2 linked regions of the Azospirillum sp. TSH100 genome follow. The protein of the gene in region 1 interacts with the protein of each later gene in a pairwise test. Links are inferred from orthologs where the notes say so. Each region holds a gene or a part of one and is shown in the gene's direction. Other genes may lie near its edges. The genes, in order: leuS and ligA.

Region 1 (16,702 bases):
CTGCTGTATCTGGCTCAGGAGGGGCGCGGCATCGGGCTGGTCAACAAGCTGCGCGCCTACCGCATCCAGGACCGCGGTTTCGACACGGTGGATGCCAACGAGATCCTCGGCTTCGAGGCCGACGAGCGCGTCTATCTGCCGGCGGCGGAGATGCTGCGGCAGCTTGGCTTCGAGTCCGTCCGGCTGATGACCAACAATCCGGAGAAGCTGCGTCAGCTCGCCCGCTGCGGCATCGCGGTGGTGGAGCGGGTGGCCCACATCTTCCCCGCCAACGGCCACAACGAGGCCTATCTCCGTACCAAGGCGGAACGCAGCGGCCACATGTTCTGAAGCCGCCGGTCCGGCTCTGGGCAGCCGGAGGACGGCGGGGCAGGAATCACCATGCCGGCCCGGCAGTTCTTGCCGCCCCCTCGCCGTCCGTGGCGCGCTGGGAATCGGATTCCGGGTGCTGATCTTGCGGATCCTCCCGAATTGGCCGAATCCACACCGGATCCGTTCCATCGGCTTGGCACGCCGTTTGCTGTAGCTGTGGGGACCACCGAGCCGGGAGACCGCCCATGGCCATCGACGCCACCACCATCGACAGCAGTGCCGTTCAGCGTCCGGCGCCGCGCGAAAAGGCGTCGCCGGTCATCAGCGACGGTCACAATGGCGGCCCGGTGGAAATCCAGGGCGAAATGTCCTTCTGGGACTTTCTGGACATCATCAACCCGCTGCAGCACATCCCGATCGTCAGCACCATCTATCGCGAGATCACCGGCGACACCATCCAGCCGTCCATGCGGATCATGGGCGACATGCTGTACGGCGGCGTGATCGGTGGAATGGCCTCCATCGCCAACGCGGTGGTCGAACAGGCGACGGGTAAGGATGTCGGCGATACGGTCATGGCCTCGCTCGGCATTGGTGGCGGCGACCATCCCGCCGCTGCCACTGCCGTCGCGGACGCCTCGGGGGGGCCGGCGGCATCCGGCTCCCCCGCGGAGCCGCAACAGGCCCCCGCCGGCGGCCTTGCCGCAGCGCTGGCCGCGGCCAAGCCGGCCGACCTCGCCTCGGCACCGCAGCAGTCTGCCGCCACCGGGCAGCCGATCCGGCTCACGGCGGCCTCGTCGGCCGCTCCGCCCGCCGCGGCCAAACCTGCCGCCACCTCTGCGGATGCCTCGCCGGTCCTGGCCGCGCAGCTTGCGGCTGGTGCACCCCCGCACCCCAGCAAGATGCCGGCGCGCGACACCCCGCTGGCCAGCTCGGCGCTGGCGAAGCATGCCGCTCCGCGCTATGCGGCGCCGGTTCCGGGAGCGGTGACGGCCTCCGCGCGCTCCGTCGGCGCGACCGGAGCAAATGTGGGCGGCAATGCTGCGGCCAACGGCGGCCAGCCGCAGCCCGGCGCCGGGCAAGCGGCCAATGGGCAGCCGGGCGATGCCGCTCCGGCCGCGGGAGCGGCTCCGGTCACGCCGGACATGCTGTCGGAGACGATGATGCGCAACCTTGCCAAGTACGAGCAGTCGCGCAGGGCGGCGCAGACGGCCACCAGCACCACGCGGGTATCGGGATGACCATTGAAATCACCGTGATGGCGGACCAGCCGGGCTCCGACAACGTCGGACCGGCCACGACCGGCCGCCTGTGCTGGCCGGGCGGAGAAGCACCCTGTGTGCTGGGCCGCGGTGGTGTCCGTGCCGACAAGCGCGAGGGCGATGGCGCCACCCCTGTCGGCCGCTTCCCGCTGCGCCGCGTGCTGTGGCGGGCCGACCGGCTGCCGCAGCCGGAGACCGGGCTGCCGCTCCATCCCATCACCGAGCGGGACGGCTGGTGCGATGCACCGGACGATCCCGCCTATAACCGGCCGGTCACCCGTCCTTATCCCGCCAGCCATGAGGAGATGTGGCGGGCCGACCATGTCTACGACATCGTGGTGGTGATGGGGCACAATGACGACCCGGTTGTGCCGGGAATGGGCAGTGCGGTGTTCCTGCACCTCGTCCGTCCCGACCGGGCGCCCACCGCGGGCTGTGTCGCGCTGGCGACCGGCGACATGCTCCGCCTGCTGAAGGACTGCGGGCCCGGCAGCGCGCTGAGCGTCGCCGGGCCCGCAGCCTGATGCCTCCAACGACGGTCGCGCCCGCTATTCGGCGAGATGGGGACGGGCGCCGAAGATCGCCGTGCCGACCCTCACATGGGTGGCGCCGAAGCGCACGGCGGTCTCGTAATCGCCGCTCATGCCCATGCTGATCTCCGACAGCCCGAGCCGGCGCGCCATCCCGGCGAGCAGGGCGAAATGCATCGCCGCTTCCTCATCCACCGGCGGGATGCACATCAGTCCGGTAACCGGCAGTCCAAGCCGGTCGCGGCAGTCGGCCAGGAAGGCCTCGACCTCTGCCGGGGGGATGCCGGCCTTCTGCGGTTCCTCGCCGGTGTTCACCTCGATCAGGCAGCGTGGACGGCGGCCGGTCTTCGCCATCTCCTCCGCCAGCGCCTCGGCCAGTTTCGGACGGTCCAGGGTCTGGATGACGTCGAACAGCGTGACGGCGTCCTTGACCTTGTTGGTCTGCAGCGGACCGATCAGATGCAGTTCCAGGTCGGGGAAACGGTCCTTCAGCGCCGGGAACTTGGCCTTGGCCTCCTGCACGCGGTTCTCGCCGAACACGCGCTGGCCGGCGGCGAGCGCTTCCTCCACCGCTTCGGCCGGATGGGTCTTCGACACCGCGACCAGAGTCACGGCGCCGTCGCCGCGTCCGCAGGCCGATGCGGTCTCGGCAATGGCGCGCCGCACCGAGTCGAGCCGTGCCGTCACGCTGTCCGCGTTCACGGAACCGCCTGGTTCCGCCCCGGTTTGCGTATCTTTGCCAGTGCCCTGCGTCGTCGTCATGGCCGCCCCCAATCCGGTCGCTGCGGGTATACAGCGCTTCCGCGGCGTGTTAGCGGACGGTCCGCGGAAACGCAAGCGCCCCAAGCGACCGTGCCCGCTGCCTCCGGAGTTGCTGGCGGTACCGCCGGCGGATCTCCGGCGCGGGCATCGTCATCGTTCTGCATATCGAGGAGACCTCCGCATGCGGAGTCCGTTTCGTTCCCTGCTCTCCGCCCTGACGCCGGCCATCCCCGCCGGCCTGTTCGCCGCCGCGCTGGCCGTCGGCTGGTGCGCAGTCAGCCCTGCCCATGCCGAAGAGCCTTCGAGGCAGGCGCCGAAGGCTGCCGCCCAGGCCAAGCCCGGGGCCAAGCAGAAGGCGGCCAAGGTCATGCTTGGGTCGCCGATGACGAAGGTCCGCTTCAGCGAGCCGGCGTACCCGTTGACCGACGACGGCACCTACCGGACCTATATGGACAAGATCCTGGAGGAATATGGCCGCCGCTGCGTGCGGCAGGAGCAGTTCGGCTGGGAGGTCGCGAAGGACGACCAGGAGCGTCTGGACCATATCTTCCAGGGGACGATGGCCAATTACGGTCGCATGGATTATCTGCTGGGCGAGATCCATCCGAAGGCGGTCACCGATCCGGAAACCATCGTTTTCCTGGGCGACCGTGAGAAGGAACGCTATCTGCTGGTCTGGGCGCCGCTGGAGGCATCGGTGCTGTTCATGTTGTGCGATACGGCGGACAAGGACGCCAAGGCGGACCAGCCCAAGACGTCTCCAAAGAAGTAAGCCGGACCCGGATACGAAGACAGGCGACGGATGCCTCCGTCGCCTGTCTTCGTATCAGTTCCTGGACGCTTGCCGCTTAGAAGGCGAAACGGGTGTCCCACAGGACGATGTTGGCATCGTTGTTCACGCCGCCGACCTTGTTGTCCAGATAGCTGTATTCCAGGCCGGTGGTCAGGCCCGGCGCCACCGTGTAGGTCACGCCGGCCTGCCAGACATGGGCGCGCGAGTTCAGGCCGGCGAAGTTGCTGTCGATGCCCTTGGCATCGGTGTAGGTGGCGGCCAGGATCACCGAATCGATGGTGTAGTTGGCGCCGACGATCCAGATCTGCTGGTCGTCCACGCCGCGGGTTCCCTTGGCATAGCCGCTGTCGCCGCTGAAGGCATAGCTGCCGCCGACCTTGAAGCCGGCGTAGGACACATTGGCGCCGACATGGACCGAGGACAGATCCTCAAGCCCGCTGGCCGCCTTGGCGAACTGGTAGGCGGCGCTCGCCTCCAGGCCGAAGCCGCCGAACTCACCCTTATAGGTGGCCTGAACCTCGCCCATGTCGTGATAGGCGGTGCTGTTCTTGCGGCGGTTGATGTCGGTGTTGCTGCTGCCATAGACCGGGGTGTAGGCGGCACCGACCTGGAAGCCGGCGAAACTCGGCGTCAGATAGATGATCTTGCTGCTGGCGTCGCCCGACTCCAGCGTGCGCAGGCTGCCCAGCACATAGGGGGCGCCGTTGGCGTTGGCGTAGTAGTTCAGGAACTGGGCATCCGGCGAGCCTTCGATGCCTTCGACGTTCGGGCCGATGATGCCGTATTCGTCCGACAGGCCATTGATCACGCCGGCCTGGACGGTGCCGAAGCCGCCGTTAACGAACATGAACGCGCGGTCGCTGTCGGTACTGCGGTTGTTGTTGGTGCCGCCGGCGGCACGCAGGCGCAGGCGGGCGCCGTATTCCAGGCCGTTGTCGGCCTTGGCCGTCGGGGTGATGGTGAGGCGGAAGCGATTGGCGAACTCGGTCTTGCGCAGGCCGGCGTTGTTGTCCTGGTCGACATAGGCACCCTGGAAATAGGCGTCGCCGCCCAGCAGGACATCGAACTTCGACTGGGCCGAGGCGGTGCCGCAGCCAGCGGCGAGGGCAGCAGCGGCGCAGCCGATGACGAGAGAACGCTTCATGGGGTCATCCTCGGTGCATGCGTCCCGTCAGGCCGGGGCGCGAGCGGTGTCTGATGCTCCCTGACTTAGTCCCGTCACCAGTAGGCCGGCAAGTGGTCGTCCGGATGAAGGTTATCTCATTCCAAGGGCAGTGGCCGGAAAAACACGAAACCTTCGATCATATAAATTCATATACTAACTGTTGGGCCTGTTATTGGGTGGTGCTTGCTTGCTTCGATCGAAACTCTTGCGCCGAAGAGCTACCTATTTTGGGTGGGGCAGAAAGGATTTGGGGGCATTCCCGGTACCTGTCCCTCAGAAGACGGACAAAAAAAAGAGGCGGCGGATTTCTCCGCCGCCTTCACGTTTGCTGCCAGGAACCCGTCCCTTAGAAGGAGAAGCGGGTGTCCCACAGAACGATGTTGGCGTCGTTGTTGCGACCGCCCGACTTGTTGTCGACGTAGCTGTATTCCAGACCCGTGGTCAGGCCGGGGGCAACGGCATAGGTCACGCCGCCCTGGTAGACGTGGGCACGGGCGTAATCGGCGGCGGTGGCGGCACCGGTGCCGACATTGGCGCCCTTGGCGTCGGTGTAGGTGGCGGCCAGGATGACCGGGCCGATGGTGTACTGGGCACCGACCAGCCAGACCTGGTTGTCGTCGACGCCGCGATGGCTCTTGGCGTAGCCGCTGTCGCCGCTGAAGGCGTAGCTGCCGCCGATGGCGAAGGCGCCATAGGTGACGGTGGCGCCGGCGTGCACCGACGACAGGTCTTCAAAGCCGGTCGGGGCCTGGCCGAACTGGTAGGCAACGCTGGCTTCCAGGCCGACGCCGCTGAAGGCGCCCTTGTAGTAGGCCTGGACTTCGCCGATGTCGTTGTAGGTGACGTTCTTGCGGCGGTTGATGTCGGTGTTGCTGCTGCCGTAGGTCGGGGTGTAGGCGGCGGACAGCTTGAAGCCGGAGAAGCTCGGGGTGGAGTAGACGATCTTCGTGCTGGCGTCGCCCGACTCGAGGTTGCGCAGCGAACCGAGGACGTACGGCAGCGAGGTCACGCCGTAATAGTTGAACACCCAGCCGTCAGGGCTGCCCGAGATGCCATCGACGTTCGGGCCGATGACGCCCGAGTCGTCCGACGGGCCGTTGACCACACCGGCCTGGATCGAACCGAAGGAGCCGTTGACGAACATGTAGGCGCGGTCGGCGTCGGTGGTGCGGACGTTGCCGGTGCCGTTGGAGGCGCGCAGGCGCAGGCGGGCGCCGTATTCCAGGCCGTTGTCAGCCTTGGCCGTCGGGGTGACGGTCAGGCGGAAGCGGTTGGCGAACTCGGTCTTGCGCAGGCTGTTGTCGTTGTCCTGGTCGACATAGGCGCCCTGGAAGAAGGCGTCGCCGCCCATGATGACGTCGAACTTCGACTTGGACTGGGCCGAGGCGGTGCCGCAGCCGGCGGCGAGGGCAACGGCTGCGCAGCCGATGACGAGAGAGCGCTTCATGGATTGTCCATCCTTGTGCGTACGCCCCGTTTGACCCGGGAGCGCGCGGTTGTCTTATGGTTACGACTTAACCGCGCGGAGCCTTTCCGGACAAGAGACAAACTGCGTCGTCTTCACGCATTCGCAACATAGTTGCAGCAAAACCACACGGCTAAAGCATTGAAATAATTAATAAAAAGGCGATCGCCTCATTTCTGGCCGGTTTCGCGCCCGCAAATAGGGCGCACTGCCCAAACGGCAGGCGCAAAGAAAAAGGGCGGTGGCCGAAGCCACCGCCCTTCCTGTCCGTTTCCGGACGTTCGATCGGATAACCGATTAGAACGCCAGGACCGAGCGCAGGATCACGATGTTGCCCTTGTCGTCGCGGGCAGAGGCGTCGTTGTCGACCTTGAAGTAGTCGTACTGAGCCTGGACGGTCAGGCCCGGAGCGACGGTGTAGCCGACGCCGATTTCGTAGACCTGCAGCTCACGGTCACCAGCGGTGCCGAGGGCGCCGGCGTCGCGGCCGTTCTTGTAGTTGGCGCCGATCACGATCGGGCCGGTGGTGTACTGGGCGCCGACGTTCCAGTTGCGGGTCGGCTCGGTGAACACCGAACGGATCTTGTTCTGGCCCGACTTGCCGAAGTCGACATAGCCACCGCCCAGGGCGAAGCCGGCGTAGCCGACCTGCGCGCCAACCTGCCAGGCGTTCAGATCCTTGTAGTTGCTGCCGGCGACGTTATCGACAGCCTGACCCCAGAAGTAGCCGGCAGACGCCTTCAGGCTCACGCCACCGAAGGTGTTGTTGTAGTTGGCGCCAACTTCGACGATGTCGGTGAAGAGGCCCGAGGAGTTCGTGGTGACGCTCGCAGCGGTCGGCTTGGTGCGGTTGATGTCCGTGGCCGAGCTGTCGTTACGCGGGGTGTAGCTGGCGCCGAACTGGAAGCCGGCGAAACGCGGGCTGTAGTAGACGATCTTCGTGGAGTTGTTATCCACGGCGACCGACGGCGTCAGAATGTTGTTGCCGGTGACGGTGCCGGCGACGCCGCTGCTCAGGCCGATCCAGGCCGGCACGGCATCATAGATGCCCAGACCCAGATAGTCCATCGGGGCGGTGATGTAGGTGTCGTCGTTGTACGAGTCGGTCACGCCCAGACGAACCTGACCGAAGGTGCCCTGCGCGAAGATGTACGCGCGATCGGCATCGGTGGTGCGGGTGTTGCTGGTGCCGCTGTTGGCGCGGATGCGGATGCGCGCACCGTACTCCAGGCCGTTGTCGGCCTTGGCGGTCGGGATGACGTTGATGCGCATGCGGTTGCGGAATTCGGTCGAACGCAGGCCGGAGTCCAGATCCTGATCGACGTAGCCGGCTTCGAAGTAGGCGTCGCCGCCGATCTTGACTTCGAACTTGGCCTGGGCGTTGGCGGCGCCAGCGCCGAGGGCGAGAGCGGCGGCGGCAGCGCCGGCCAGCAGATAACGGGTCATGATTTTTGCCTCCATCCTGGCAGCAGATGTTTCAGCCTGGTTGACGTCCTGGCTGAGACTTTCGTACGCACCCCCGCCCTTGCCAGCAAGCGGCAAATCTCCGGAATTGCTGCATTGGGGGGACAGTGTGTCGCACGGAGCACACTGACGAGGATGGGCCTTGCCGGTCTGCAACAGTCGAACCCGACAGGCCCGGCCTGTTGTCGTCCTGTTGTGGCGGGGTGGGGCAAAGACGCTTCCGCTGTTGCGTGGTGCCGTCCACTTATGGTCTGTTCACCGGCATTCCGCGCGTGACTCGCGCGCGGCAACCCCTTTTCTGAACCGGGTTCCCGACCATGCGCCGTTCGACCGCCCTTCGCCTTGTCCCTGTACTGCTCGCGGCTTCCGTCTCGATCGCCGGCTGCGCAAGCTGGGGCGGCAAGACCGAAACCGTCGAAGAGCAGATGAAGAACAAGGATTACAAGTTCGGCAGCCTGCTCGGCACGGACGGCGGCCTGAACCTGTTCGGCAAGAACAAGCGCGGCGGCGATCAGGACGCGGCCGGCGGCATCGGCGTCAACAGCTTCCTGTGGCGCGCCTCGCTCGACACGCTGTCCTTCATGCCGATCGCCTCGGCCGATCCCTTCGGCGGCGTGATCCTGACCGACTGGTACACCCCGCCCGATTCGCCGAACGAGCGGTTCAAGGTGAACCTCTATATCATGGACCGTCAGCTGCGCGCCGACGGTGTCCGGGTGTCGGTGTTCAAGCAGCAGCGGACCGGCAACGACTGGCGCGACATCAACGTCGGGCCGGAAACCGCCGGCCAGCTGGAGGATGCGGTGCTGACCCGCGCCCGCCAGCTTCGCGTGGCGCAGAACGCCGCCGCCCGCTGACGCGGCGGCCGGTCCGGGGTGGCATCCCGGCCTTTCGAGCATCTGGTACAACGGAAAAACGGCGTCGCGCTCATGTCGCGTTACAATGTCAAGGAAACCGAGGCGAAGTGGCAGGGCGTGTGGGACGGCAAGGGCTGTTTCACCGCGCGCGAGGACGCTTCCCGGCCCAAATACTATGTGCTGGAGATGTTCCCCTACCCGTCGGGGCGCATCCACATGGGCCATGTCCGCAACTACACCATCGGCGACGTGATCGCGCGCTTCAAGCGCGCCAAGGGCTTCAACGTCCTGCACCCGATGGGCTGGGACGCCTTCGGCCTACCGGCCGAGAACGCCGCGCTTGAGAAGAAGGTCCATCCCGCCGCATGGACGCGCGAGAACATCGCGACCATGCGCGGGCAGCTGAAGACGATGGGCCTGTCCATCGACTGGGACCGCGAGATCGCCACCTGCGACGTGGAGTATTACCGCCACGAGCAGAAGATGTTCCTGGATTTCCTGAAGGTGGGCCTCGCCTACCGCAAGGAATCCTGGGTGAACTGGGACCCGGTGGACAACACCGTTCTCGCCAACGAGCAGGTGATCGACGGCCGCGGCTGGCGCACCGGTGCGCTGGTGGAAAAGCGCAAGCTGTCGCAGTGGTTCCTGAAGATCACCGCCTATGCCGAAGACCTGCTGAAGGGGCTGGAGACGCTGGACCGTTGGCCCGAGCGTGTCCGCATCATGCAGGAGAACTGGATCGGCAAGTCCACCGGCGTCCGCTTCCGCTTCAAGATCAAGGGGCGCGAGGACGAGTTGGAGGTCTTCACCACCCGTCCGGACACGCTGTTCGGCGCCTCCTTCGCCGCGATCTCCCCGAATCACCCGCTGGCCGCCGAACTGGCCGCCTCCAGCCCGGAACTGGCCGAGTTCATCGCCGAGTGCAACCGGCTGGGTACCAGCGAGGAAGCGATCGAGACGGCGGAGAAGCGCGGTTTCGACACCGGCCTGAAGGTCGTGCACCCCTTCGACCCGTCGTGGGAGCTGCCGGTCTATGTCGCCAACTTCGTGCTGATGGAATACGGCACGGGCGCGATCTTCGCCTGCCCGGCGCATGACCAGCGCGACCTGGATTTCGCCCGCAAGTACGGTCTACCGGTCCGTCCGGTGGTGATCCCGGCCGATGCCGACCCGGCGGTCTTCGAGGTCGGGAGCGAGGCCTATACCGGTCCCGGCGTGCTGCGGAACTCCGTTTTCCTCGACGGACTCGACACCGAGTCGGCGAAGGACGAGGCCGGCAAGCGGCTGGAGGCGGCTGGCCAGGGCGAGCGCACCACCCAGTACCGCCTGCGCGACTGGGGCGTGTCGCGCCAGCGCTATTGGGGCTGCCCGATCCCGGTCGTCCATTGCGAGTCGTGCGGCATCGTTCCGGTGCCGGACGACCAGCTGCCCGTCGTGCTGCCGGAGGACGTGACCTTCGACAAGCCCGGCAACCCGCTGGACCATCACCCGACCTGGAAGCACACCAGCTGCCCGACCTGCGGCAAGCCGGCGCTGCGCGAGACGGACACCTTCGACACCTTCATCGAGTCGTCCTGGTATTTCGCCCGCTTCTGCTCGCCCAAGACCGGGGATGCCGCCTTCACCCGTGAGGCGGTCGATTACTGGCTGGGTGTCGACCAATATATCGGCGGCATCGAGCATGCGGTCCTGCACCTGCTCTACAGCCGCTTCTGGACGCGCGCGCTGAAGACCTGCGGCTATCTGAACCTGGACGAGCCGTTCACCGGCCTGTTTACCCAGGGCATGGTCAACCATGAGACCTACAAGGATGCCGACACCGGTGCCTGGCTGGCTCCGACCGACCTGACGAAGAACGACAAGGGCGAGTGGGTCCGGGCCGACAGCGGTGTGCCGGTCAATGTCGGCCGCGTCGAGAAGATGTCGAAGTCGAAGAAGAACGTGGTGGACCCGGCGCACATCATCGGCACCTATGGCGCCGACGCCGCCCGCCTGTTCATGCTGTCCGACAGTCCGCCGGAACGCGATCTGGAATGGACCGAGGCCGGCATCGACGGGGCCTGGCGCTACATCAACCGCCTGTGGCGGATGGTGACGGAGGCCCCGGTGGAACTGCCCGCCGCCGGCACGCCGAAGCCCGAGTCGCTTGGCTCGAAGGCCGAGGCAGCCCGCCGTCTGGTCCATAAGACCATCGCCGGCGTGTCCGACGATCTCGACAAGTTCCGCTTCAACAAGGCGGTCGCCCGTGTCCGCGAGCTGTCCAACGCGCTGGGCGAACTGGACGGCAAGGGCGAGGGCGAGGCCTGGGTGCTGCGCGAGGGCTTCGAGTCGCTGGTCCGCCTCGTCGGTCCGATGATGCCGCATCTGGGCGAGGAGCTGTGGGCGCAGCTGGGTCACGGCACCCTGCTGGCCGACCAGCCCTGGCCGGAGGCCGACCCCGCCCTGGTGGTGGAGGACAGCGTCAAGGTCGCGGTCCAGGTCAACGGCAAGCTCCGCGCCACGCTGGAGCTGCCGCGCGACATGGACAAGGATGCGGCGGAGCAGGCGGCGCTTGCCGATTCCAACGTGCAGCGCGCCATGGACGGCAAGCCGGCGCGCAAGGTCATCGTCGTCCCGAACCGGGTGATCAATGTCGTCGTCTGATCCCAGATCGATCCGCCAGGGCTCGCTCTGCCGGAGCCCGATCCGTCGGACCATGGCGCGGGGGCTGTTCGCCCTTGCGCTCGGTCTGTCAGCCGTGTCCCTGTCGGGCTGCGGGTTCCAGCCGCTCTATGGTGGCAAGGGCATCGGGGCTGCGGCGTCGGACCGGCTGATGGAGGTCGACATCGCGTCGATCCCCAACCGGGAAGGGCAGAAGCTCCGCAACCTGCTGATTGACAACTTCTATCCGTCGGAGCGGCCGAGCAACCCGCGCTACCGGCTGGACGTGTCGCTGTCGGCGTCGGAGCAGAAGCTGGCCCTGCAGAAGGACGCCACCGCGGTGCGCGCCCAGCTGCTGGTCAACGCCCCCTACCGGCTGACCGACACCCAGACCGGGCAGGTCGTGTTCCAGTCCAGCTCGCGCTCCATGGTCAGCTACAACACGCTGGAGCAGCATTACGCGGCCATCGCGACGGTGCAGAACGCCTATGACCGGGCGCTGGACGACATTTCCAACGACATCACCACCCGCGTCGCCATGTTTCTCGGCCGCGGGTCCTGACCTGCCGGGGATGCGCGGGTGAAGCTCCAGCCCAAGGCGATCGACGGTTTTCTGCGCAGCCCGGACCGCAAGGTCCGGGCGGTGCTGCTTTATGGCCCCGACTCGGGGCTTGTCCGTGACCGTGCCCAGACGCTGGGCAAGACGGTGGTGCAGGACCTGTCCGACCCCTTCCGCATCGCCGAATTCCTCGGACGCGCCCTGGCCGACGATCCGGCGCGGCTGGCGGACGAAGCGGCGGCGATCTCCTTCACCGGCGGCCGGCGCCTGATCCGAGTCCGCGACGCGGAGGACAACGCCACCGCCGCCTTCGCCGCCTTCTTCGAGAATTTGCCGCCGGGCGACAGCCTCGTTGTCGTCGAGTCGGGCGACCTGTCGGCCCGCTCCAAGCTGCGGCTTCTGTTCGAGGGGGATGATGCCGCCGCCGCCATCCCTTGCTATGTCGAGGAGGAGGCGTCGCTCGGACGCGTCATCGCCGACATCCTGCACGGTCACGGGCTGACCGCCGACCCCGACGTGCTGAGCTTCCTGGCCGCCAACCTGGTCGGCGACCGCATGGTGGCCCGCGGCGAGGCGGAGAAGCTGGCGCTTTACATGGGCGGCGAGAAGCGCGTGCGGCTGGAGGATGCCCAGGCCTGCATCGGCGACAGCGCCGCCCTGTCGATGGACGAGCCTGTGTGGGCGGCGGCGGAGGGCGATTTCGCCACGCTCGACCGCTCGCTGGCGCGGCTGTTCGCCGAGGGCACCTCGCCGGTGCCGATCCTGCGCGGCGCCCAGCGCCATTTCCAGCGCCTGCAACTGCTCACCGCCCAGGTCGCCGCCGGCAAGTCGCCGGAGGCCGCTGTCGAGTCGCTGCGCCCGCCGGTCTTCTTCAAGCTGAAGACCCGGCTGGTCAGACAGGCCCGTCACTGGTCGCCCAACCATGTCCGTCAGGCGCTGGAACGTCTGGTCGATGCCGAGGCCGACTGCAAGCGCACCAACATGCCGGACGAGACCCTGTGCGCCCGCGTGCTCTTCCAACTGGCCTCGCTCGGGGCGCGGCGCTGAAGGAAGGCGCCGGCTTGACCATTGGGGTCTGCGTGCTATCTCGCCGGGCATGAGCGACGCCACTTACACCGCGCCACCGCCCGCCCCCTTCCGGGTGCGCTGGTGGCAACCCCTGCTGTTCTGGATCATCGTCAACGCCTGGGGCTTCGTCGAGCGTGGCGGGCAACCCTTCGCCGGCCACCATCCGTCGCCGTTGCAGCCGCCGGGCTGGGTGTTCCCGATGATGTGGTTCACGCTGAACGTCTTCCAGATCTGGGGCGACATCCGTCTGATCGACCCGGCACGGCGAATCCGCTACCGCGGCCTGCTGATCGGATTACAGGCTGTGACCTGGGTGATCTACGCCACCTTCAGCCTCGTCTATTTCACCTTCGGCAGTTCGATCCTCGCCGCCCTCTGGACGGTGTCCTTCTTCGTCATCACCTCGGCCTGCATCGCGCTGGTGGCGCGGGACGACCGCGGAATTGCGCTGATCTGGGCGCCGCTGATCCTGTGGACCGGATTCGCTTCGGTGGTCGGCATCCACAATGCGCTCATCAACCCCGATCCGCTGTTCGGCACGCCAGCACTCTGGTAATAATACCCGGATAAAAACCTTGCGCAAAATATCACCCGGGTATAACCAGCCGGAACCGATGTGTCACGCGAGGAGACTGGCCATGGCGACCCGGCTTGGGAAAGAGGATCGCAAGGCGGCGGCGGCCGCCTACAAGGAACGTAAGAGCGTGGCCGGCGTGTTCGCCGTCCGCTGCGCGTCCGCCGGTGCGGTGTGGGCGGGCGGCGCGCCGGACCTCGACAAGATCCAGAACCGGCTGTGGTTCCAGCTGAAGATGGGCACTTGCCCGCACCGCAGCCTGCAGGCGGCGTGGAACGCCCATGGCGCCGAGTCGCTGGCGTTCGAGGTCATCGAGCGGCTGGAGGAGGAGCTCGCCTTCGCCCGCGCCGCCGCCTTGAAGGCGCGGGTCGCCCATTGGGCCGCGTCGTTGGCAGCGGAGGCGATCTGACGGCCGACCGTCAGCCGCGGTAGTCGTGAACCCGGCCGGTGAAGTCGGTCACGCGATAGCGCTCCTCGCTCTCCGCTTCGATCCAGGCCGGGGCGGCCGGCGCCTTGCCGTGACCGCCGGGGATGTCGAGGACGTAGGTGGGCTGGCACAGGCCGGACAGTTTCCCGCGCAGGCCGCGCACCAGCGCCTGCCCCTCCGCCAGCGTCGGGCGGAAATGGCTGGTGCCGGCGGCAAGGTCGGGGTGGTGAAGGTAGTAGGGTTTCACCCGGTTGCGTACCATGCCGCGGAACAGAGCCTCCAGCGCGGCATGACTGTCGTTGATGCCCTTCAGCAGCACGGTCTGGCCGACCAGCGGAATGCCGGCCTCCACCAGCCGGGCAAGCGCCGCCCGCACCGGCGGGGTCAACTCGTCGGCATGGTTGATGTGGACCGCGACCCAGGTGGCGAGGTCGGAGGCGGTCAGCGCTTCCACCAGGTCAGGCGTGACACGGTCCGGGTCGGCCGCGGGGATCCGGCTGTGCAGGCGGACGACGCCGACATGCGGCATGGCCGACAGCGCCTGGACGATCCCGCGCAGCCGGCGCGGCGACAGCAGCAGCGGATCGCCGCCGGTGACGACGACCTCCCACACCTCTTCGTGATCGCGGATGTAGGCCAGGGCGGCGTCCATCTCGTCGGCTGTCAGCGCCTCGCCACCGGGGCCGACCATCTCGCGGCGGAAGCAGAAGCGGCAGTAGACGGCACAGGCGTGCAGCGGCTTCAGCAGCACCCGGTCGGGATAGCGGTGGACGATTCCCTTCACCGGGCTGCGCGCGCCATCGCCGATCGGGTCTTCCATCTCTTCCGGCGTGCTGTACGCCTCGGCGGGGGAGGGGACATACTGGGCATGGAGGGGATCCTGCGGATCCGTACGCCCGGCCAGCGTCTCGCGCAGGTAAGGGGTCAGCGCCACGGCATAGCGGTCGGCGACCGTGCGTACGGCTTCGCCGGCCTCCGGCGTCATCAGCCCGGCGGCCACCAGATCGGAAACGCTGTGCAGGGCCTTCATCGCTCTTTCCCGCTTCGACGGAATGGGTCATGTAGGAAAGCGACCGCTCTTACTCCTGCGAGACCCATGCTGTCGACTCTTCCCCGCCTGATCGGCCACCGCGGCGCCAAGGAAAGCGCTCCGGAAAACACCCTCGCCTCGATCCGCGAAGCCGCCCGCCAGGGCGCCCGCTGGGTGGAGGTGGATGTCATGCTGACCCGCGACCAGCGGCCGGTGCTGATCCATGACGACACGCTGGACCGCACCACCACCGGCAGCGGCGCCGTCCCGCTGCTCGATCTGGCGCAGTTGCAGCAGCTCGACGCCGGGCGCTGGTTCGACGCCGCCTTCGTCGGCGAACGGGTGCCGACGCTGGAGGAGGCGGTGGCGCTGGTCCATGAGCTGGGCCTGGGCCTGAACCTGGAGATCAAGCCCTATCCGGGTCAGGAGGAGATCACCGCCGAGGTGGCGCTGACTGCCCTGCGCCCGCTGTGGCCGTCAGACCGGCCGCTGCTGCTCTCGAGCTTCGAGGTGCCCTGTCTGGAGGTGGCGCAGCGGCTGTGGCCTGAGATCCCGCGCGGTTACCTGCTGTGGGACCCGCCGGCCGACTGGGCGGCCATCGCCGACCGGATCGGAGCGGCGACGCTGAACGTCCACCAGGACCGCCAGACGGCGGAGAGCGTTGCGGAATACCGCGCCACCGGCCGGCCGGTGCTGGCCTACACCGTCAACGACGCGGAGCGCGCCCGGACGCTGTTCGGCTGGGGGGTATCGGCGGTCTTCACCGACGCTCCCGGCCGGCTGGGCGCCGAATTGGGGCCCGATGCCGGAGCGGGAGCCTGATGATCGGCCGGAAGACCGGTTGATGCGCTGACGCTTCCGTTCGCGACTGCGGCAATTCGTGAACGTTTTTTGCGCGAGGGGATGAATCCGCTCGTAGGGCGCGCCAATTCCTCATATATAGAACCGCATTGACGATCCCGCCGGAACCCATGTGGATTCCGGCGGAGCTTTTCGTCGTCTGGTTGTCCGCCGCTTTGGTCCGGCGTCCCAGGGGATGCCACGTTCGGTCTTTGGAGGGTTCGTTGAAGGCGTTGAAGCCGTTGCCGATGTCCGGCCGGGAGGTTTTGCCGCTCGTCGAGGGTGGCAAGGGTATTGCCGTGTCCAACGGCGAAAGCTCCGGCGCCTGGGCGGCGGCCGGCGGGATTGGCACCTTCTCGGGTGTCAACGCCGACAGCTATGATGAGAACGGCAATCTTCTGCCGCAGATCTACAAGGGCAAGACCCGGCGCGAGCGCCATGACGAGCTGATCGCCTTCGGCATCCAGGGCGGCATTGCCCAGGCGCGCATCGCGCACGAGGCGTCGAACGGCCAGGGCCGCATCCACATGAACGTCCTGTGGGAGATGGGTGGGGCCGAGCACATCCTGCACGGCGTGCTGGAAGGCTCCCAGGGCCTGATCCACGGCGTCACCTGCGGCGCCGGCATGCCCTACAAGGTCGCCGAGATCGCCGTGAGCTACGGTGTCCACTACTATCCGATCGTCTCGTCGGCCCGCGCCTTCCGAGCGCTGTGGCTTCGCGCCTACCACAAGTTCCGGGAGCATCTCGGCGGCGTGGTGTACGAGGATCCATGGCTGGCCGGCGGCCACAACGGCCTGTCCAACTCGGAAGACCCGCAGAAGCCGGAGGATCCGTTCCCCCGCGTGCTGGCCCTGCGCCAGATGATGAACAGCTTCGGGCTGAACGACACCCCCATCGTGATGGCGGGCGGCGTCTGGTGGCTGTCGGAGTGGGAGGATTGGATCGACAACC
Region 2 (9,824 bases), 1.1 Mb from region 1 along the record:
CTGCCTTCCACCACCTTCCTGTCGCCTTCCATCCGCACGTCGCCGACCCCGGCGGCCTCGCCCTTCATCGACGGTCCCTGCCGTTCGGCGCGGAAGCCCAGCCGCAGCCAAGCCGAGCGGCTGTGCGGGATCAGGCGGCGCACCGTGCGCGCGTCGTCCGCCGTGAAATGGTCGGGGTCGTCGTAGAGGATGCGGTCCAGCGCGGCGGCGATGACCATGCGGTCATCGATGCGCAGGTCCGGCGGGTAGGCTTTGCTCATCAGGCCAGCGGACTCCGGAGGGTGTGTCCGTCAGTATATAGGCACTCGATCCTGTCGTCGCTCTGATGCGCTCCGTATCCCGATAGACTCCCGAAACCTGTTTCCAGGCGCTATCCTGCGCGGCCGCTTCCGCGGAAGCCCCCGATTCGTCACGAGACGCGCCATGCAGGATCTGTTCGACACGCCGCCCAATCCCCGCAGCATCGCCGTCGATGCCCTGACGCCGGACCTGGCGGCGGCGGAACTGGCGGCGCTGGCCGCCGAGATCGCCCATCATGACCGGCTCTATCACCAGCAGGACCAGCCGGAGATCTCCGACGCCGACTATGACGCGCTGGTCCGCCGCAACCTCGCCATCGAAACACGCTTCCCCGATCTGCGCCGCGCCGATTCGCCGAGCCTGCGCGTCGGCGCCGCTCCGGCCGCCGGCTTCGGCAAGGTGCGCCACGCCATCCCGATGCTGTCGCTCGGCAATGCCTTCGCGCCCGACGATGTGGCGGAATTCGACGCCCGCGTCCGCCGCTTCCTCGGCCTGTCCGACGATGCGCCGCTGACCTTCGTGGCCGAGCCGAAGATCGACGGGCTGTCCTGCTCGCTGCGCTATGAGAAGGGCGAACTGGTTCTGGCCGCCACCCGGGGCGACGGGGCGGAGGGCGAGAACGTCACCGCCAACGTCCGCACCATCCGCGATGTGCCTCACCGCCTGCCGGCGCCTTTCCCCGCTGTGCTGGAGGTCCGCGGCGAAGTCTATATGAGCCGCGACGACTTCCTGGCGATGAACGCCGCCCGTGCCGAGAAGGGCGAGCCGCTGTTCGCCAACCCGCGCAACGCGGCGGCCGGCAGCCTGCGGCAGCTCGATTCCTCGATCACCGCATCCCGGCCGCTCTGCTTCTTCGGCTATGCGTTGGGTGAGCTGTCGGAGCCGATCGCAGAGACCCAATGGGGCATCCGCGAGCGGCTGAAGGGCTGGGGCTTCCAGCTGAACCGCCCGGCGGAGCTGTGCGACGGCAAGGACAAGCTGCTGGCTTATTACGAGGGCATCGGCCGGCGGCGCGCCGGCCTGCCCTTCGACATCGACGGCGTCGTCTACAAGGTCGACAGCCTGGAGCTTCAGCAACGTCTGGGCTTCGTCAGTCGGGCGCCGCGCTGGGCCATCGCCCATAAGTTCCCGGCCGAACAGGCGCAGACGCGGCTGAAGGCCATCACCATCCAGGTCGGGCGCACCGGTGCACTGACCCCGGTGGCGGAACTGGAGGACATCACCGTCGGCGGCGTCGTCGTCAGCCGCGCCACCCTGCATAATGAGGACGAGATCGCCCGCAAGGACATCCGCGTCGGCGATCTCGTGGTGGTCCAGCGCGCCGGCGACGTCATCCCGCAGGTGGTCGAGGTGGTGCTGTCGCAGCGCCCGGCCGACTCCGTGCCCTATGTGCCGGTGGAGAGTTGCCCGGTCTGCGGCAGTCTCGCCATCCGCGAGGCGGGCGAGGTGGTGCGCCGCTGCACCGGCGGCCTGATCTGCGCCGCCCAGGCCAAGGAACGGCTGCGCCATTTCGTCTCCCGCGACGCCTTCGACATCGAAGGGCTGGGCGAGAAGATCATCGAGGAATTCTGGGACGAGGGCTTCATCAAGTCGCCCGTCGACATCTTCACTCTGGAAGGCCGCGTCGAGCTGATCGGCCGGCCGGGCTGGAAGGAGCGGTCGGTCCAGAATCTGTTCAAGGCCATCCAGCAGCGCCGCGCCGGCATCGATCTGCACCGGGTGATCTACGCGCTGGGCATCCGCCATGTCGGCGAGGTGACGGCGAAGTCGCTGGCCCGCCAGTACAGGACGATGGAGGCTTGGGTCGACGGCATGCTGACGGCCGAACAGGCGATGCCGGGTCAGGAATGGCGCGACCTGCACGCGCTGAGCGGTGTTGGACCGGTCACCGCCGATACCATCCTCGCCTGGTTCGCCGATCCGGAGAGCGGGTCCAAGCTGGACTTCTATGCCGGGAACGACGCGCTGCGGCTGGAGACCATCATCGGTTCGCTCGGCATCAAGCGGCTGAACACACGGGCCGCCCAGGCGCTGGCCACCCGCTACGGCAGTCTTGCCGGTTGGCGGGCGGCGATGGAGCGGGCGGTCGGGCAGGCGCCGGGGCGGGCGTGGCTCGATTTGGTCGCCACCCCCGACGTCGGCGAGGTGGCGGCCGAGGAACTGGCCGGCTTCTTCGCCGAGGAGCGCAATCTGGTCATCGTCCGCGGCCTGATGGAGCGGCTGACCGTGTTGGAGGCGGAGGTGCCGAAGGCCAGCAACTCCCCAATTGCCGGCAAGACGGTGGTCTTCACCGGCACGCTGGAGCGGATGACCCGGTCGGAGGCCAAGGCGCGTGCCGAATCGCTGGGCGCCAAGGTCGCGGGTTCGGTGTCCGGCAAGACCGACTATCTGGTCGCCGGTGCGGATGCCGGCAGCAAGGCGGCAAAGGCCAAGGAGCTGGGCGTCGAGATCCTGACCGAGGACGAGTGGCTGGCCAAGATCGGCGGATGACCAGGGACGGACAGCCACATTCGCCAAAATGTCGCATCCACGTTCGCCCGGATTGACGGACGCGGATCGGGGGAGTGAGATCAGACAAGGCTTATAGTCAGAAGCGAAACGATGCCAAGGCAGGCGGCCTGACCCTGAAAAGGCGACGGTGCCGACGAGCGGTCAACGCCCGCATCCGCCTGCTCGGCAGCCAACGAAGGGGAACGAAGGAAACGCCATGGAGCCAATTCAGTGGTCGCGCTGGATGAGCGTGGGCAACGACGCGCTGGACGAGGATCACCGCGTTCTGATCGCCATCGTCAACAAGCTGTATGATGAGGCCGGCCGCCAGGACCCCGCGCTGATCGAAGCCATCCTGGGCGAACTGATCGCCTATACCCGCCATCATTTCGCGGAAGAGGAGGCGCAGATGGAACGGCTGAACTATCCGACCTTCGCCGCCCACAAGGCCCTGCACGACCGGCTGACCCAGCAGGTCGAAAGCTACCGCGACGAGTTCCGCGCCAATGGCGGCCGCATCAGCGGTGAGGAGGTGTTCCTGTTCTGCTCCGATTGGCTGGGCAAGCATATCCTGAAGGAAGACACCCGCTTCGGCGAATATGCCGGCACCGGGGCGGAGATGGCGGTGACGGAGTAGGGGGGATGGTCCCTCTCGCGCTCACTTGAAGTTCCGCATGGAGAAAATTATCTAAAATACTGAAATAACTCACAGAACTGCAAATTGTCTGAATTTGTGCGTGGCGCCCGCTCCGAGAGGGGAGGGCGCTTTTTCCTTTGCGCGACTCTCCGGGCCGGCGGGGGAGGGGAGCGCGCGCAAAGAAAAAGCCCTCCCCGGTGGGGGAGGGCAGGGGCAGACATCGCAAAAAAGACCATCCCGGACAATGACGACGATCAGGCGACCGCCAGATGCTCCAGGCCGCGGCGCGTGACCGGCAGCGACACCGCCGTCTCGTAGCGCCAGGCGCCGCGGTCGGCGAACAGGGCGCGCAGCAACTGGTTGTTCAAGGCGTGGCCGGAGCGCACGCCGTGGAAATGGCCGACGATCGGCGCACCGGCCAGATACAGGTCGCCGACGGCATCCAGGATCTTGTGACGCACGAACTCGTCCTTGAACCGCAGGCCCTCGGCGTTCATCACCGTATCGCCGGAGATGACCACCGCGTTGTCCAGCGAACCGCCACGGGCGAGGCCCATCTTGCGCAGCCCCTCGACTTCATGCAGGAAGCCGAAGGTGCGCGCGCTGCTGATCTCGTCCTTGAAGCTCTCCGGATCGATCTCCAGGGCGCGGGCCTGACGGGAGATGGCGGCGCTGTCGAAGTCGATCTCGAAGCTGTAGCTGGTGGCGTCGTCGGGGGTGAAGGACGCGCTCTTGACGCCGTCGCCGATGACGACCGGCTTCAGGATGCGGATGAAGCGGCGGGGCGACTTCTGCACGGCGATGCCGGCCTGCTCGATGGCGGCGACGAAGGGGGCGGCGCTGCCGTCCATGATCGGCACCTCGATGCCGTCCAGCGACACGATGGCGTTGTCGATGCCGCAGCCGGCCAGCGCCGACATCAGATGTTCGATCGTGCCGACGGTGGTGCCGTGTTCATTGCCGATCACGGTGCACAGGCGGGTGTCCACCACCGTGTCCCAGCGCGCCGGAATGACGGCGGCAGCGCCATGGCAATCGGTGCGCAGGAAGGTGATCCCGGAATTCGCATCGGCCGGCGAAATCGTCAGCGTGACGATGACGCCCGAATGCAGCCCGACGCCGGCGATGGTCACCGACTTCTTCAGGGTCTGCTGGAACATGCCGTCCACATTGCTGCGATTGTTGGCCACGATGTCTTTTCCATCTTGGTCGTGAAGGAGAGGTTTCCAACGATGCCGCGCCGCTTGGTCTTTGAAGACCATCACGTCGGCGGCTTTCGCTTTCGACCATGCTGATAGGTAACACCCGGGCTTGGAAATCGGCAAATCACTCATTGTTACCGTTTGTTGCAGGGCAAAACTGGCTCGTGACGCAAGCAATCAGTGTCTCCCGCTAAAAAACCGGCAATAAAAAATCCCCGGCGATGCATGAGGGCATCACCGGGGTCCGAGAGGTTCGGTCAGGTTGTGGAGCCGCCGGCGCCGCGATTAGGAGGCTGCGGCGACGGCGGTTATCTCCGGCTTTCGCCGGGATCGGCTGGCCGCCACGCCTGACCCGAAGTCGCTCGACACCAAGTCGGGTATGGCGGCGTCGGGTATGGCGGCCGAGATCGGTTCACGTCCGGACGTTCCAGCCGCTCAGTTGGCCTGACGGCGCAGGAAGGCCGGGATGTCCAGTTCCTCCTGCTCACCCGGCTTGGCATCGGCCCGCGGGGCCGGCGCCTGCGGCTGCGGAGCGGTGGGGTAGCCCGGCGCCGGCTGCTGCGGGGCGGACTGCTGCGGCTGATAGACCGGCTGTTGCGGGGCTGCCGGATACTGATGGCCCGCCGGATAGCCCTGGTGCGGAGCCTGCGGCTGCTGCTGCGGGTAGGCCGGCTGCTGCGGATAGCCCTGGGGAGCCGGCTGATACTGCTGCGGGGCCGGCTGCGGCTGGTAGGCCTGCGGGGCCGGCTGGGGAACGGGCTGCGGCGCCGGCGGGTGCGCCGGCTCGGACTTGCGGCCGAGGCCGGTCACCAGACCGAACAGGAAATTGCCCTTGCGGGCCGGCGCCGGTTCCGGCGCGGGGGCCGGGGCCGGACCGACGGACAGGCCGCCCGGATGCTGCTGATGCGCCTGGGGAGCGGCGTGGTGGTGATGCTGCGGAGGCGCCATCGGAGCCGGCTGCTGCGGCTGGTGCTGGGGCTGATGCTGCGGATGCTGGTGGCCCTGCATCAGCGGCGCCTGCGGGGCGTGCTGCTGGTGGGCCGGCTGCTGCGGGGTCGACAGCGGCGCGGTGCCGACGGTCACCGGCTGGCGCGGGGCATCGGCGGGCTTCGGCGCGAAGAAGTGGCCCCCCTGATTCTCACCATGCAGCGGGCCGGTGGCGGGCTTCGGCGCTTCGACATGCGGCTGATGCTGCTGGACCGGCTGCGCCGGATCGTGCTGGATGGCGGCAGCACCGGCGGTGACCGGCTGCGGCGTGCGCAGGCCGGCGGCGGCGCTGGGGATCGCCGAAGCCTGGGCGGCGGCCGGAGCCGGGGCACCGGTCAGGTTGCCGGGGGCCGCCGGCTTCTTGGCGCGATCGCCGGGGACGAGCGACAGGTTGACCGGGTGCAGGGTGCGCGGGTTGCTCATCGCCGCTGCGTCGATGCCGGTGGCGACGACCGACACGCGCATCACGCCGTCCAGCGAGCTGTCGAAGGTCGAGCCGAAGATGATGTTGGCATCGGGATCGACCTCGTCACGGACGCGGTTGGCCGCCTCGTCGACCTCGAACAAGGTCATGTCGTAGCCGCCGGTGATGTTGATGAGGACGCCGCGGGCACCCTTCATCGACACGTCGTCCAGCAGCGGGTTCGAGATGGCGGCCTCGGCGGCCTCGATGGCACGGCGTTCGCCACCGGCCTCGCCAGTGCCCATCATCGCCTTGCCCATCTCGGTCATCACGGACCGGATGTCGGCGAAATCCAGGTTGATCAGGCCGGGCATCACCATCAGGTCGGTGACGCCGCGCACGCCCGAATGCAGAACGTCGTCGGCCATCTTGAAGGCGTCCGCGAAGGTCGTCTTCTCGTTGGCGATGCGGAACAGGTTCTGGTTCGGGATGATGATGAGGGTGTCGACATACTGCTGAAGCTCGGCGATGCCGCCTTCCGCCAGCCGCATGCGGTGACCGCCCTCGAAATGGAAGGGCTTGGTGACGACGCCGACGGTCAGGATGCCGCGCTCGCGGGCCGCGCGCGCGATGACCGGGGCAGCACCGGTGCCGGTGCCGCCGCCCATGCCGGCGGTGATGAACACCATGTTGGAGCCTTCGAGATACTGGACGATCTCGTCGATCTGCTCCTCGGCCGAGGCCCGGCCGACGTCCGGCTTGGAGCCGGCGCCAAGGCCGCGGGTGGTGCCGGTGCCCAGCTGGATGCGCTTCTCGCACAAGGAACCCTTCAGCGCCTGCGCGTCGGTGTTGCCGACGACGAAGTCCACGCCTTCCAGGTTCGACTTGATCATGTTGTTGACGGCGTTGCCGCCGGCCCCGCCGACGCCGAACACGGTGATGCGCGGCTTCAGTTCGGGCTCGATCTGGGGGATGGTCACGTTGATCATTCTGTGCAGGCCTCCACAACCTGTTTTCGTTGGGTTTGATGTTTGATATGCCGCGACCGGCGCCCGGTTGTGTCCGGTGTCTGTCCGTTCGGGAATCGGTGAATGGCTGCGGGCGGAATCATCTAGAGATTCTCCCGCAGCCACAGGCCGACGCGGCCGAGGAGTCCGGATGACGCGACCGCCTCTTGGCCGGTCACCATCAGCTCCGTCGGGTTGCGGACGGCGTGTAGAAGAAGGCCCGCCACCGTCGAGAAGGCCGGACCGCCATGCGCTTCGTTGAGGCCGGCGATCCGGGTCGGGCGGGCGATGCGGACCTGCTTGTCCAGGATGGGGGCGGCCATCTCGCGTGTGTTGGGCAGCTGGCTGGCGCCGCCGGTCAGCACGACGCGCCGGCCGACCAGCTGGGAATGGCCCGACTGCTCGATGGCGCTGCGCACCTCTTCGAAAATCTCTTCCATCCGCGCCTGGATGATGCTGACCAGGAAGGAGCGCGGGTGGCTGGCGGTGCCGCTGCCGCTGCGCTCGTCCTCGCCGATCTGCGGAACCTCGATCATCTCGCGCTCGTCGGCCGGGTTCACCCGGGCGCTGCCGTAAAGCACCTTCAGCCGCTCGGCATGGACCAGCGGCGTGGCCAGTCCGTGCGCGATGTCGTTGGTGACATGACGGCCGCCCAGGGGCACGAAGCCGGTCCACACCAGATTGCCCTCGGCGAAGATCGAGATGGTGGTGCCGCCGCCGCCGATATCGACGCAGGCCGCGCCCATCTCCATCTCGTCCTCGACCAGACAGGCGAGGCCGGAGGCGAAGGGGCTGACGACAATGGACTCGATGTTCAGGTGGCAGCGGGCGATGCAGGCGTGCAGCGTGCGGATGGCGCCGGCCGCGGCGGTGACGACATGCAGCTGGGCGCCCAGCGTATGGCCGCTCATCCCCTTGGGATCGCGGATGCCGCGGCTGCCGTCCAGGCTGAAGCCCAGCGGAATGGTGTGGATCAGCGCCTGATCTGGGCCGGCCTGCAGGGTGCGGGCATGGGCCATGGCGCGGCGGATGTCGCCCTCCGTCACCTCCTGGCCGGAGACCGGAACGGTGGCGGTGAAGGCGTGGGAGCGCGGATGGCCCATCGACAGGTTGACGACGACGTCATGCACCGTCTCGCCGGCCATCTGTTCGGCGGCATGCACGGCGGCGCCGATCGAGGTCTCCGCCGCCTCCATGTCGATGATGGTCCCGGCGCGGATGCCCGTGGCGATCTGATGGCCGACGCCGATCACGCGGAGGGAGCCGGGCTCCTCCATCCGCGCGATGACGCAGCACACCTTCGTCGAGCCGACGTCCAGCGCCGTGACGATCCCGCCACGGGCCGGCCGCTTCGGCTTCTTGGCACCGTTGAATCCCATCCCGAACATACCCCCCAAGACTTTCCCTCTACTCCTGTTGTCCGTCGATACGCTCTTCCCCACAAGAGTCTGTCGCCGGCCACCCTTACGATTTCTTGCCGTTCTTCTTCTTCGTGTCGTCCTCCCAGCCCGGAAGCTGGGCGGTGGCGGAGGTCTGGATCGCCGCCTTGTCGGGCAGGCGCAGGTCGATGGCGACGATGTCGCGGTCCAGCACATGGCTGGCCGTATGCATCTGCTCCAGCTGACGCAGCGCGCGGCGCATCTCGGCGGTGCCTTCCGGCAGCTTCACCGTCACGCCGTTGCTGAGCTGAAGGTTCCAGCGGCGGTCGCTGATCCAGCTGGCCGAGGACAGCATCGGCGCGATGGTCGGCGCGCCGTCCAGCGCCGACAGCAGGGTGTGGACCTGCTGCGGCGCATTGGCGCCGATCACCTGCGGCAGGGTCTCGATCCGCTGGTTGCCGCGGCGCGCCAGTTCCGCCGCGTCGGCCAGCGGCCGGCCGGCGCGGTCGATGACGGTGAACTGGCGGTCATGTTGCCAGATCGCCATCGGTTGGCGTTCGGACAGGCGGATGTAGAGGAAGCCGGGCAGCCGCCGCTCGATCGAGGCCGACGACACCCAGGGCAGTTCCTCCAGCCGCTGCTTGGCGTCGGCGAGGTCGATGGACAGGATCGGCTCGCCCCGGCGCACGCCCAGCGCGTCGAGAACCACGTCGCGTTCGGTCTCGCTGCGGCCGACCACCAGGATCTCCGACAGGCGGAAGCCCATGTCGCCGGTCAGCCGGATGACGCTTTCCTGCGCCGCCTCGATCGTGTCTGCCAGATTGCCGCGCTTCCAGGCGGAGCCTGCGGCGGCAGTCAACCCCAGCACCGGCACCAGCAGCAGCGCCGCCTTGACAGCGGAGCGGGTCCAGCGCGGCCAGGCACGGCGTCGCTTGCCCTTTTCCGCCGATGCGGCCATGGCGCGCGGCGGGGTCGGCATCTCGTCCCGGGCGCGCGCACCGGCGGCGGCGCGGAAGTCCGGGTTGGCCATCAGGCGAGCTGACATGCGGCATTCTCCACCAGCCAGCCGACCAGCGCGCCGTAGGTGATCCCCACATGCGCGGCCTGTTCGGGCACCAGCGACAGGGGCGTCATGCCCGGCTGGTTGTTGATCTCCAGGAAATACAGGCCGTCCGTTCCCGGCCGGCTGTCATCCCAGCGGAAGTCGCTGCGCGACACGCCCCGGCAGCCCAGGGTGTGGTGCGCCAGCACCGCCAGCCGCTTCGCCTCCTCCGCCACGGCCTCGGGGATCGCGGCGGGGATGGTGTGAACGGCGTGGCCGGCACTGTATTTCGCGGTGTAGTCGTAGACCTGAGCCTGGAAGACGATCTCGGTCACCGCCAAAGCGCGGTCACCCATGACGCCCACGGTCAGTTCGCG

Evidence for each region.
Region 2: the proteins of leuS (region 1) and ligA interact in binary tests that used the Escherichia coli proteins (3 or more experiments, as listed by UniProt). The link is inferred for Azospirillum sp. TSH100 from one-to-one orthologs.

The regions. Positions count from the first base shown.
Region 1 is NZ_CP039634.1:1,155,482-1,172,183, forward strand. Bases 8,298-11,467 are described here. They hold leuS (leucine--tRNA ligase), read left to right. Parts: upstream 8,298-8,682; coding sequence 8,683-11,253; downstream 11,254-11,467. Other genes in these bases: E6C72_RS05550 (DUF3576 domain-containing protein), read left to right, coding at 8,298-8,610; lptE (LPS assembly lipoprotein LptE), read left to right, coding at 11,306-11,467. In the rest of the region: ribA (GTP cyclohydrolase II), read left to right, coding at 1-330; E6C72_RS05515 (hypothetical protein), read left to right, coding at 558-1,553; E6C72_RS05520 (L,D-transpeptidase), read left to right, coding at 1,550-2,098; E6C72_RS05525 (YggS family pyridoxal phosphate-dependent enzyme), read right to left, coding at 2,123-2,866; E6C72_RS05530 (hypothetical protein), read left to right, coding at 3,048-3,638; E6C72_RS05535 (porin), read right to left, coding at 3,715-4,803; E6C72_RS05540 (porin), read right to left, coding at 5,171-6,271; E6C72_RS05545 (porin), read right to left, coding at 6,587-7,735; more of E6C72_RS05550, read left to right, coding at 8,071-8,297; more of lptE, read left to right, coding at 11,468-11,812; holA (DNA polymerase III subunit delta), read left to right, coding at 11,831-12,856; E6C72_RS05570 (tryptophan-rich sensory protein), read left to right, coding at 12,906-13,433; E6C72_RS05575 (GIY-YIG nuclease family protein), read left to right, coding at 13,516-13,860; E6C72_RS05580 (lysine-2,3-aminomutase-like protein), read right to left, coding at 13,871-14,908; E6C72_RS05585 (glycerophosphoryl diester phosphodiesterase), read left to right, coding at 14,975-15,730; E6C72_RS05590 (nitronate monooxygenase family protein), read left to right, coding at 15,997-16,702.
Region 2 is NZ_CP039634.1:80,961-90,784, reverse strand. What follows is about bases 117-3,106. They hold ligA (NAD-dependent DNA ligase LigA), read left to right. Parts: upstream 117-423; coding sequence 424-2,790; downstream 2,791-3,106. Other genes in these bases: E6C72_RS00405 (bacteriohemerythrin), read left to right, coding at 3,008-3,106; E6C72_RS00415 (hypothetical protein), read right to left, coding at 117-260. In the rest of the region: more of E6C72_RS00415, read right to left, coding at 1-116; more of E6C72_RS00405, read left to right, coding at 3,107-3,427; lpxC (UDP-3-O-acyl-N-acetylglucosamine deacetylase), read right to left, coding at 3,682-4,617; cell division protein FtsZ, read right to left, coding at 5,065-7,008; cell division protein FtsA, read right to left, coding at 7,131-8,405; E6C72_RS00385 (cell division protein FtsQ/DivIB), read right to left, coding at 8,491-9,450; E6C72_RS00380 (D-alanine--D-alanine ligase), read right to left, coding at 9,435-9,824. UniProt on the Escherichia coli protein: DNA ligase that catalyzes the formation of phosphodiester linkages between 5'-phosphoryl and 3'-hydroxyl groups in double-stranded DNA using NAD as a coenzyme and as the energy source for the reaction.